Regions from separate parts of the Paenibacillus sp. HGF5 genome, predicted to be linked through region 2. Evidence: predicted binding sites of a transcription regulator. Region 2 holds the regulator's gene; the other holds the start of a gene.
The links. The regulator LexA, encoded in region 2, represses DNA repair genes until DNA is damaged. The targets are predictions, from matches to a motif close to CGAACATATGTTCG.

Region 1: the regulator LexA is predicted to act here: its motif matches at 2,671-2,684, upstream of addB (helicase-exonuclease AddAB subunit AddB).

What each region holds. Positions count from the first base shown of each region.
Region 1 is NZ_AEXS01000042.1:25,697-30,377, forward strand. It holds gene addB (helicase-exonuclease AddAB subunit AddB) at 1-2,485, opposite strand, end outside; gene HMPREF9412_RS07400 (class I SAM-dependent rRNA methyltransferase) at 2,791-4,164, opposite strand; gene HMPREF9412_RS07405 (Na/Pi cotransporter family protein) at 4,374-4,681, shown strand, end outside.
Region 2 is NZ_AEXS01000184.1:35,521-40,201, reverse strand. It holds gene HMPREF9412_RS31490 (stalk domain-containing protein) at 170-853, shown strand; gene HMPREF9412_RS31485 (RNA polymerase sigma factor) at 1,020-1,532, shown strand; gene HMPREF9412_RS31480 (hypothetical protein) at 1,525-2,331, shown strand; gene lexA (transcriptional repressor LexA) at 2,400-3,026, opposite strand; gene HMPREF9412_RS31470 (LysM peptidoglycan-binding domain-containing protein) at 3,203-3,574, shown strand; gene HMPREF9412_RS31465 (DUF896 domain-containing protein) at 3,866-4,072, shown strand; gene HMPREF9412_RS31460 (hypothetical protein) at 4,231-4,681, shown strand, end outside.

The DNA.
Region 1 (4,681 bases), on a different contig from region 2:
GCTGCCGATCTTTCAGCTTCAAGCCATGGGAGGCAAAATGGGAGAACGGGCAGGCAACAAAGCGCTCCATCCGGGATACGCTTGTCCGCAGCTTCGTTCCGTACAACTGTCTGCTGGTTTCCAGCTTGAGAGGCCGGGCTTCATTCCGGTAAGACAAGGAGGAGAGCATGGTCGTAAGGCGGGGCCGCAAACCCGGCTGCTCCGCATACCAGTTGTAAACATGCCACCACAAATCCGGGATCTCCTCCCCATTCCTCCAGTCGCGAAGCCGGCCGGCTAAATAAGCAAGCGTCTTGTCCGGACGGACCGCATAACCCCCCTGCTCAAGGGCCGATTGCCCGGCATGCGGTCTTGGAAACAAAAGCTCCTCTTCCAGCTGGAACATCATCTTCAGATGCCGCACCACCTCGGATGGCAGTAACGGCTTGCCTTCATCATCCGCTGCAGGGTAGCTGACCCACAGCTGTTTGCTGGCCGAAGTCAGCGCATTGTAGATCAGAAACCGTTCATCCAGCAGTCTTCGGGATATGCTCGGGGCAAGCTCCAGCCCGCGGTCTTCAAGACGAACTCGTTCCGGCTCGGTCAGGATGCCGTCATCCTGGAACTGGGCAGGGAGCACGCCGTCGTTAATGCCGAGGAGAAAAGCATATTTCACCCCGCCCGTCCGCGTCCGGTCCATGCTGCCGATGAGCACCTGGTCCAGAGACGGAGGCACAAGAGCCATTTTCATTTCCGTAAGTCCCGTACCCAGCACGCCGGTAAACAATTCGGTGCTTAGCTTCTCCGCGCCCATCATCTCGACGATTTGGTCGAGCAGGCCGAGCACGGCTCCCCATACCTGGCGATGTTCCCGGGCTTCCTCAGGGCGCCCGGCATCCAGTGCAGCCCGGCTTAACAGCTCCAGCTTCTCGGGCACAGCGCACTCCTCCAGCAGCCGATAGACCGCGGTGCTCTGATCCATCGCGCTCGCAGCCTTTTTCATCCGCTTCTCGAACGCATGCAGCGGTTCCGTTATCACCTTCCTGGCGTACTCGATCGCGGCCATGCCGTCCTGATTGCGGATCTCGCTTTCCCCCTCTTCTAAAGAGAGGCTCGGAATTCCCTTCCAGGGACGGCCATCCGTCCAGCGCGTGCCCTGGATCCCGGAGGCCAGCACATGGTTTTCCAGACGATCCATGTCCTCACGGGTAAGCGAACCGTCCAGCGGCAGCAGCAGATCCGTCTTCACGCAGCGGAATACGTCCTCATAACGCCACCGGCGACCGATGACATCAAGCGCAGAGCGAATGAACTCGACCAGCGGATGGTGAAGCTCGCTCCGCTTCTGATCGAGAAAATAAGGAACGCCGTATTCCCTGAACAAAGGACCCATCAGATGCTCATAGTCCCCCATATTCCGGACGAAAACAGCCATTTCGCGGTATCTTGCCCCTTCCTCCTGTGCCAGCCGCAGCATTTCGCGCAGAGCTCCTTCGATTTCGGCCCGGCGATGGCTGGCAGCGTGTAAAAGCAGACCTTTCCTCCCGCGGTTTGGACTGCTCGCTGTGTCTGGGCCTTCATCCGGTTCCGCCCAGCGTCTCTTCCGATCATAACCGCGCTCGAGATGGGCAAGCATGGAAGATTCCTGAAACCGCGGCAGAACATCGGGATGAAGAATGCGGTGCTCCGCCTCCAGCCCGATCTCATCGATAATCCCTTTGAGCTTTATGTACGTCACCGCAGTAGGATGAAAGAGATCCAGCTCATGCGGAACCGTCCCGTTCTTGTAAGGCTTATCCAGCGTCAGCGCGATCGTCACCCGCTTGGCGTGTGCGATGATCTCCCGCAGCACCCGGTACTCCTGCGGCGTAAAGCCGTGGAAGCCGTCGATCCAGATGTCGGCACGCTTGATATATTCCGATTCGGTCACACCCTCAGCCAATGAGACCAGCGTGTCTTCCTCATCCATGTAAAAGCGTGAAATTTCAAGCTCGAAATCGCGAAAGACCGTCACGATGTCCTCCAGCTTCCGCCGCAGCATCGGTGAATTCCCGGAGCCGGATACCATCTGTCCCAGCTGCTCCTCCACGCATGAGGCGTCAATGCAATAGCGCTTCATTTCCGTGTACAGCTCGCTCAGCTTGCCGACAAAGCCATGCTGCTCTCCCGAGGCACCGAACATGTGGAGCTCTTCCTTGCGCCTCCGCAGAATTTTATACAGGAGCATACGCTTTCCTTCCTCGCTGATCGCCACTTTCGCGGCTCCGCCGGTTTCCTGCATGACCCGGTAAGCCAGACGGCGGAAGCTAAGCACCTGCGCGCGCATCATTCCGCGAATGCCTCCCGCATTGACGAGCGCGTGCTCTGCTTCATAGGACCCTTGCTCCGGAACGATCAGGATCATCGGATCCCCCTTGGGATTATGCTCCAACCGTTCGATCATCTCTTGGCGGATCGACGTGCTCTTGCCGCTGCCCGACCTGCCGATAACAAATTGAACGCTCATGCTATGCCTCCTTTACATCTTGCCGAAAGAGACTCATTCACCTTCAAAACCAGCTGCTTATCAGGTGAAATCATGCCCTTTGAATCTAGTAGTTCAAGATCAAAAATGTATGTCAAATCTTGCGTGATGGTTCGACCCTATCAAAAAAGATGCTGATTACTAGTATAACATAAGTCCTGATTGGTGGAACATACGTTTGGATTTCATTCCCATTCCCAACGATTTCGGACATATAAAAAAGGACCCTGCCATCGTGGTTATCCACCATTGCAAGATCCTTTACATGAACCGCCAAACGGGGTTGTCTACAGTTTTGATTTGCTGCGCACTTCAAAGACGGCGAATTTCAAATAATGTCCCTCGTCGACCCCGAGAATTTGCGGATGGTCCTTGCCGGCCGCACGCCATTCCACCAATCTCAGAATTTTGCCGGCATCCTTCGCCGCATCCTGGATCGTCTCCAGGAACAAATCCGGCCGCATATGGTACGAGCAGCTTGCCGTAACCAGATATCCACCCTCGTTGACCAGCTTCATGCCGTGGAGGTTGATGTCCTTGTACCCGCGGCAAGCCCCCTTGACGGCCGACCTGGTTTTGGCAAACGCCGGCGGGTCCAGAATGACCACGTCCCAGGATCGCCCCCCGCCCGCGGTCAACGGTTTCGAGGTATCCACTTTCTGGTCCCCTTGTGCACGCAGCTCGCGCTCTTCCAAACCCTTTACCTGGCTGCGCAAATATTGGAAGGCGTCATCCACCACAAATTCCACGCGATCCTGGAATCCGTTCAATTCCACGTTCTCTTTGGCGCTTTCGATGGCATGCTCCGATATGTCGAGACAGGTGACTTTCTTGGCGCCGTATTTGCATGCATGCAGCGTGAAGCTGCCCGTATGCGAAAAGCATTCCAGCACCGTTGCGCCGTCCCAATACGGGAACGTAACTTCTTTTCCGCTTTTGTTCACCGGCAGGGTCTTCGTCTCGCCATCCCGCTCCACGGGCTGAAGCGTAATCCCGCTGCGGCTTCCCCAACCGGTCATTAACGGTTTGATGGATGCCCGGTTCTCCCGCTGATCAAAGAAATATCCGGTCTTCTGACCTTCTTCGATATCCACTTTGATCTTCAAGCCGTTCTCCGTCACGATGACGTGGCGGGGACACTCCCCGTAAAGAGTTCCCTTGCGCTGTTCCAGCCCTTCCAGTTCCCGGATGGAAACGTCGCTGCGCTCGTAAATTCCTTTCGGCTGTACCACTTCGACAAGCGCCTCCACGATGTCCGCACGGCATCGATCCATGCCCAGCGTCAGTAGCTGCACGACCAGCACGTCGGCAAAACGGTCCACGATCAGCCCCGGCAGAAAATCAGCCTCGCCGTATACCAGCCGGTAAGCATTCTCTCCTCCGATAAACCGCTCCCGGTGTTTCAGGCATTCCTGGAATCTGGCTGCGAAAAAAGCCTTGTCCATCGCCTCGACCGGCTCATACGAAACGGTGCGCACGGTGATTTGTGATAACGGATTGTAATACCCGGAGGCAAGAAAACGGCCTTGGTGGTTGAACACCGATACGATATCGCCCGGCTCGGGCTCGCCCTCGACAGAAGCAATCTCGCTTTTATACACCCAAGGGTGCCCCTGCTCCAGTCTCTTTTTTCGACTGCGCTCCAAAATAACCGATGGCACTGTATTTCACTCCTTAAAGTTATCCCCTGGTTTATTGCAATAGGCATGCATGTCCGCCAAGGGTCATATACGTAATTAAGAAAAACGTCGACCGACGTGCTTTCACAGTTACCCGACCGCGTGAAGAGATCGTTTTCTTGCGATGATCGATGACTTTCGGCTTTGCTGGAAACTCCGCTCCCACCTTATTTTACAAAAAGGAGAACATCATGCTATCCACGCTCTGGTTTCCCGTCTGTTATGGTCTTGTCCTGTTTCTGTTCGGCATGAAGGTCATGGAGGTCGCCCTCCAACGCTGGGCCGGACCGCTCTTGCATAAGTGGCTCCATAAAGCGACATCCACGCCCCTGAAAGGCATGATTGCCAGCACGGCGGTCACGGCCCTGCTGCAGAGCAGCACCGCCGTAACCGTGCTGGCGATAGGCTTTGCCAATGCCGGATTGTTAAGCCTGTCCGGTACCTTGGGCGTTATTCTCGGCACGAACATCGGCACGACGGTAACCACCGAACTCATCAG
Region 2 (4,681 bases):
TAAACCGTAAGTACGCTTTTAGCTTACGTGTTTGAACAACAATTCAGGTAATATAATTTTTAGCCGCTAAGGTCTTTAAGACGACACTCTATTGTTTTTATGTGATTGAATTCATCTATGAAGTCACTTACAATATAACTTGAATTCCAATATATAGGAGGTTCAGGTGATGAAAAAGAAATATATTCTATTACTCTCAGCGGCAACAATGTTAGGAGGAATGACAATAGGGGTAGGAGCTGCTCCTGCACTAGAAAAAATAAGTGCAAATTTAAATTGGGGAATTAAATATGAGGTTAATGGTGAAGATTGGGTTCCAAAAGATCAATCAGGAAAAAAACTTGCAACAATTACATACAACAACTCAAATTATATCCCTGTAAAAGCTATCTCCGAGGCACTTGGCTCTGTCGTTGAATATGATAGCAAGAATCAAAAAATTATTATCGGAGAAAAACCAGATACAACAATTATAACTAAAGAAGGAATCAAGATTAATAGTACTTCCTTTACCACAAGAGATAAGCAGTACACCGAACATAATGGAAAAGATTACGGTTCTGGTATCGTAATGAGAGAAATTAATAATTCTGAAAAAACGATCATTCTTGAACCAAAAGGAAAATATAAAGTACTAGATCTTTCGTTGTTACCGATTAATATCCGTAATGATATCTCAGTAACGATATATAATGGCAAGACAAAGATAAAAGAACTTATGCTGTCGCCTAAAGATATTGGACAGCATATCGTTATTGATATTAAAGATGCAAACCAAATTGAAGTAAATGTGAAATTTCAGAAAGATATAACAGGGGATGACACTATATTCCTGACAGGTACATATAAATAATTATTCTACAGAATCAGTTCAGTCACGCACTAATATTAGTCCATAAAGAATCTTCCCTTACCTACGGGAAGATTCTTTTTTGTTTTACGAAAAAAGGAACCTTTACCCGCTTCCATGACTCTAATTAGATGAGGTGAATCGGTTGGAGCTCGAATACTTGAAGCAGATGACGGCCATGGACAGCCAGACGCTGGATAAAATCATGAATGAATATGGAAATGATGTGTGGAATTATGCGTATTTTTTGACCAAACAGCATGCCTTGGCAGACGATATTGCACAAGAAGCCTTTATTAAGGCCTATTACGGCATACATACCTTTCGCGGTCAGGCGACGCTGAAAACGTGGCTGCTTACGATCACGCGACATACGGCGTTCCGGTACAAACAGGCTTTTTTCTTTCGGAAAGTCATCCTTAAAGACAAGCTTACCGCCAGTTCGTCAAGCCGGTCAGCGGAAGCGGAATATTTGGACGAGCAGTATACGGATGAAATATGGGCAATGATTATGACTTTGCCGAGCAAGCTTAGGGAAGTGTTGGTGCTGGACCTATACTATGAAATGCCGATGCATGAAATTGCGGAGCTGCTTCATATTGCGACAGGCACCGTAAAATCCAGATTGCATCGGGCCAGGAAACAAGTACAAAACTTAATGAAGGAGAAGAACGATGAGTGAGGATAAACCAGACTGGTACAACCGTGCTAAAAAAGCTCCTTTTTCAAATGAAAAGTTCACGTCCGTAATGAAAGAAAACGTGCATAGGTCCGTGATTTTCACTTACAGCAAACCTAAACGTCGAAAATACTTACAAGTTGGATTAGCTGGCGGGTTTATGCTTCTGATTATTTTAATTGCCTTTCAATTGCCTTTTGGCAGTGAGGAACAAGAGAGAGGAGGGACTATGCCTCCTGGTAGGGAGGAGACAATCCGGGCACAAGGCGTAACGGATGAAGGAAGGTTAAACGTTATTGCAGTTGGACAGGAAAAAATAACGACATTGGGTGCGCCGAGCTGCTTCGGTATCGAAACGGATCGGTCGTTTACCGGAAACTACAGCGTGCAGTATAGTACTAACCAAGTTACAAATGAAGTCACTACGCTGGAGGGTCTTACATTTATTCAACCGACATCTGCTCCGGTTGATATGATTCGCCTGCCGTTTCAAGCTGCCGACGTATTTATACTCGCACCGCAATATAGGGACTGTCATGGCATACAAATCTATGCGTTCGCCGTAGAGCATGAAACGGGTAAAGCCGTCCAGCTCCGATTTCAGGATGAGTCCTTGGTATCCTACTTTTCATATTATAGACCAGGTACGGCTCCCGAGGTAAAGGAGAATAAGCTTGTTCTGCAGTCCACCGAGGGACCGGGAGGCGAAGGTTCGACGGATTATGTTTCTGAAAGAATGTATCAATTAGATCTTAGGCAAAATGCGTTAGTTCTAGTGTTGCGTAAGATCGGAACGTTCTAGTGCATGTCCTAAAAAAGAGGTTACCATCCAAATAAGGAAGGTAACCTCTTATTCATAAATCTATGAAATTAGTGTACGTCCCTGAAGAGACCGATCACTTTCCCGAGAATCGTTACATGGTTCAAGCGCAGCGGCTCATAGGTAGGATTCTCCGGCTGCAATCGTACATGATCCTTCTCCTTGTAGAAGGTCTTCACGGTTGCTTCATCTTCTTCTGTCATTGCTACGACAATGTCACCATTGTCCGCGGTTTGCTGCTGGCGAACGATGACGTAGTCACCGCTGTGAATACCGGCTTCAATCATACTGTCGCCGACTACAGACAACATGAACACCTTATCGTCGCCTACATAATGCTGCGGGAGCGGGAAATAATCTTCAATGTTCTCCATGGCCGTAATCGGAACGCCTGCTGTGACTTTACCAACGACAGGCACTCTGGCAATGGTGTGCGTAAACAGATTCGCGCTCTCGGATTCTTCTTGGCCAAGCAGCTCGATCGCTCTTGGTTTCGTAGGGTCACGGCGGATCAGGCCTTTCTTCTCCAAACGGTCCAGATGACCATGGACCGTAGAACTGGAAGCTAGTCCGACAGCCTCGCCGATTTCCCGGACAGAAGGCGGGTAACCCTTGCTACGAACTTCGTTGCGGATAAACTCTAAGATCGCCAGCTGGCGGCTGGATATTTTCGACATGCCGTATCAACCCCATTTAGTAACGTTTGGGAAAATTATAACATAGAACTACCGTTCGTACAAACATAAGTTCTAAAATAAAAATAGAACAAATGTTCTTTTGGGTATTGAATCAAACAAGTGTTCGTGTTAAGATGAATCCATAAGAGAACACTTGTTTGGGAGATGATGATTCCATGTTGAAATACAGTACATACCGCAGCATTTATGAGAACGTTCCGGTGGTAACAGAACAATCATCGAAGACTTGGGGCATTTACTTGAAATCGAAGATAGCTTCGATCCCTTTGAATAAATTGCTGTTCACCCTGCTTATTGTAGCCATCTTTTGGACAGGTGCATATTCCGTTTTTGCCGGGGGGACAGAGAAGCCGACTGGAGAGAAGCAGGTGATCGTTCAATATGGCGATAGCTTGTGGCGAATTGCTTCCCTTCACAAACCTGCGGATATGGATACACGCGTATATCTGGATAGCATACGAAGAATGAACGGATTGAAGGGTCCGGACATACAGGCTGGAGAAGTGCTGTCATTGCCGGTTTGGTGATTTGGCGTTGCTGCTAACCAATAGGCATTCATACTCCATATAATCACCACATACTGCTGGTTACTTCCTGTTTAATGACACATCATATTCTGCTTGTCAGATTGAATCATTTACGCGTAATCGCGCGTTTACAATAGATAACTATAGATTACCTCCCCATAGACGGTATTCGTTTATGCGCATCATATGTTCCTATTTGTTCTTAGAAGAGTTTGCAAGGGCGCAGTTGCCTTGACAAGCTCTTTTTCACATGTTTAAGTTATACATGATATCGAAATTGGAGGAGAAGTCATGGACATCGATACTTTGGTAGAACGCATCAATGTATTAGCAAGAAAGAAGAAGAATGAAGGGTTGACCGAGGAGGAGCTCAAAGAACGGGCCGAGCTTCGGGAATTATACCTTAACAATATTCGCAGTAACTTTAGACAACAGCTGGAATCGATTGAATGGGTTGATGAAAACGAACAAAAAGGCGGCCCGCGATTAAAGCACTAGTCGATTAACCGTTCAACGATTATATTCAGCGGATCCGTGAACAGATAGAAGGATAGCATAATAATACTTGGGGTAACGGTCATTCGGAGAATCGATTACGGTTACCCCAAGTTTATATGGTTTATAAACATTTTGAATATGAGTTCAGGGGGAACCAAATGTCACGTTCATGGGAAAGAAAAGTCAGCAAAAATATGTCGCAACTTAACAAACAGCGCAAAAAGCAGGGGCTGACCTCGTATCAAGGTTCTGCGATTAATGATAAGCATGACGTGTTTAAGGGACGTAAGTATGTACTTCCGTTAGTGCTTGTTGCATTGGCCGGTTTGTATGCGCTTCTCGGAACGGCAACTTCACAGGCAGCCGGCGGAAGCAATGATGTATTGAATTGGGTTGGCGTCAGCTTGTATATCCTGTTGGCGCTCATGATATTTCTCCGCAAGCCTTATTTGAAGATTGAGCGCGCTTCCGTGTCGACCATGAAGTTCAACCGGGAACGCCGTCTGGCCGTATCCGATATCGAGAAGATCAAATTGGCTTCGGGTTCCGTCGTGATCCAAGGCAAGGGAAAAGCAGGCAACTGGGTGTTCTCCCGTATGATGAATCTTT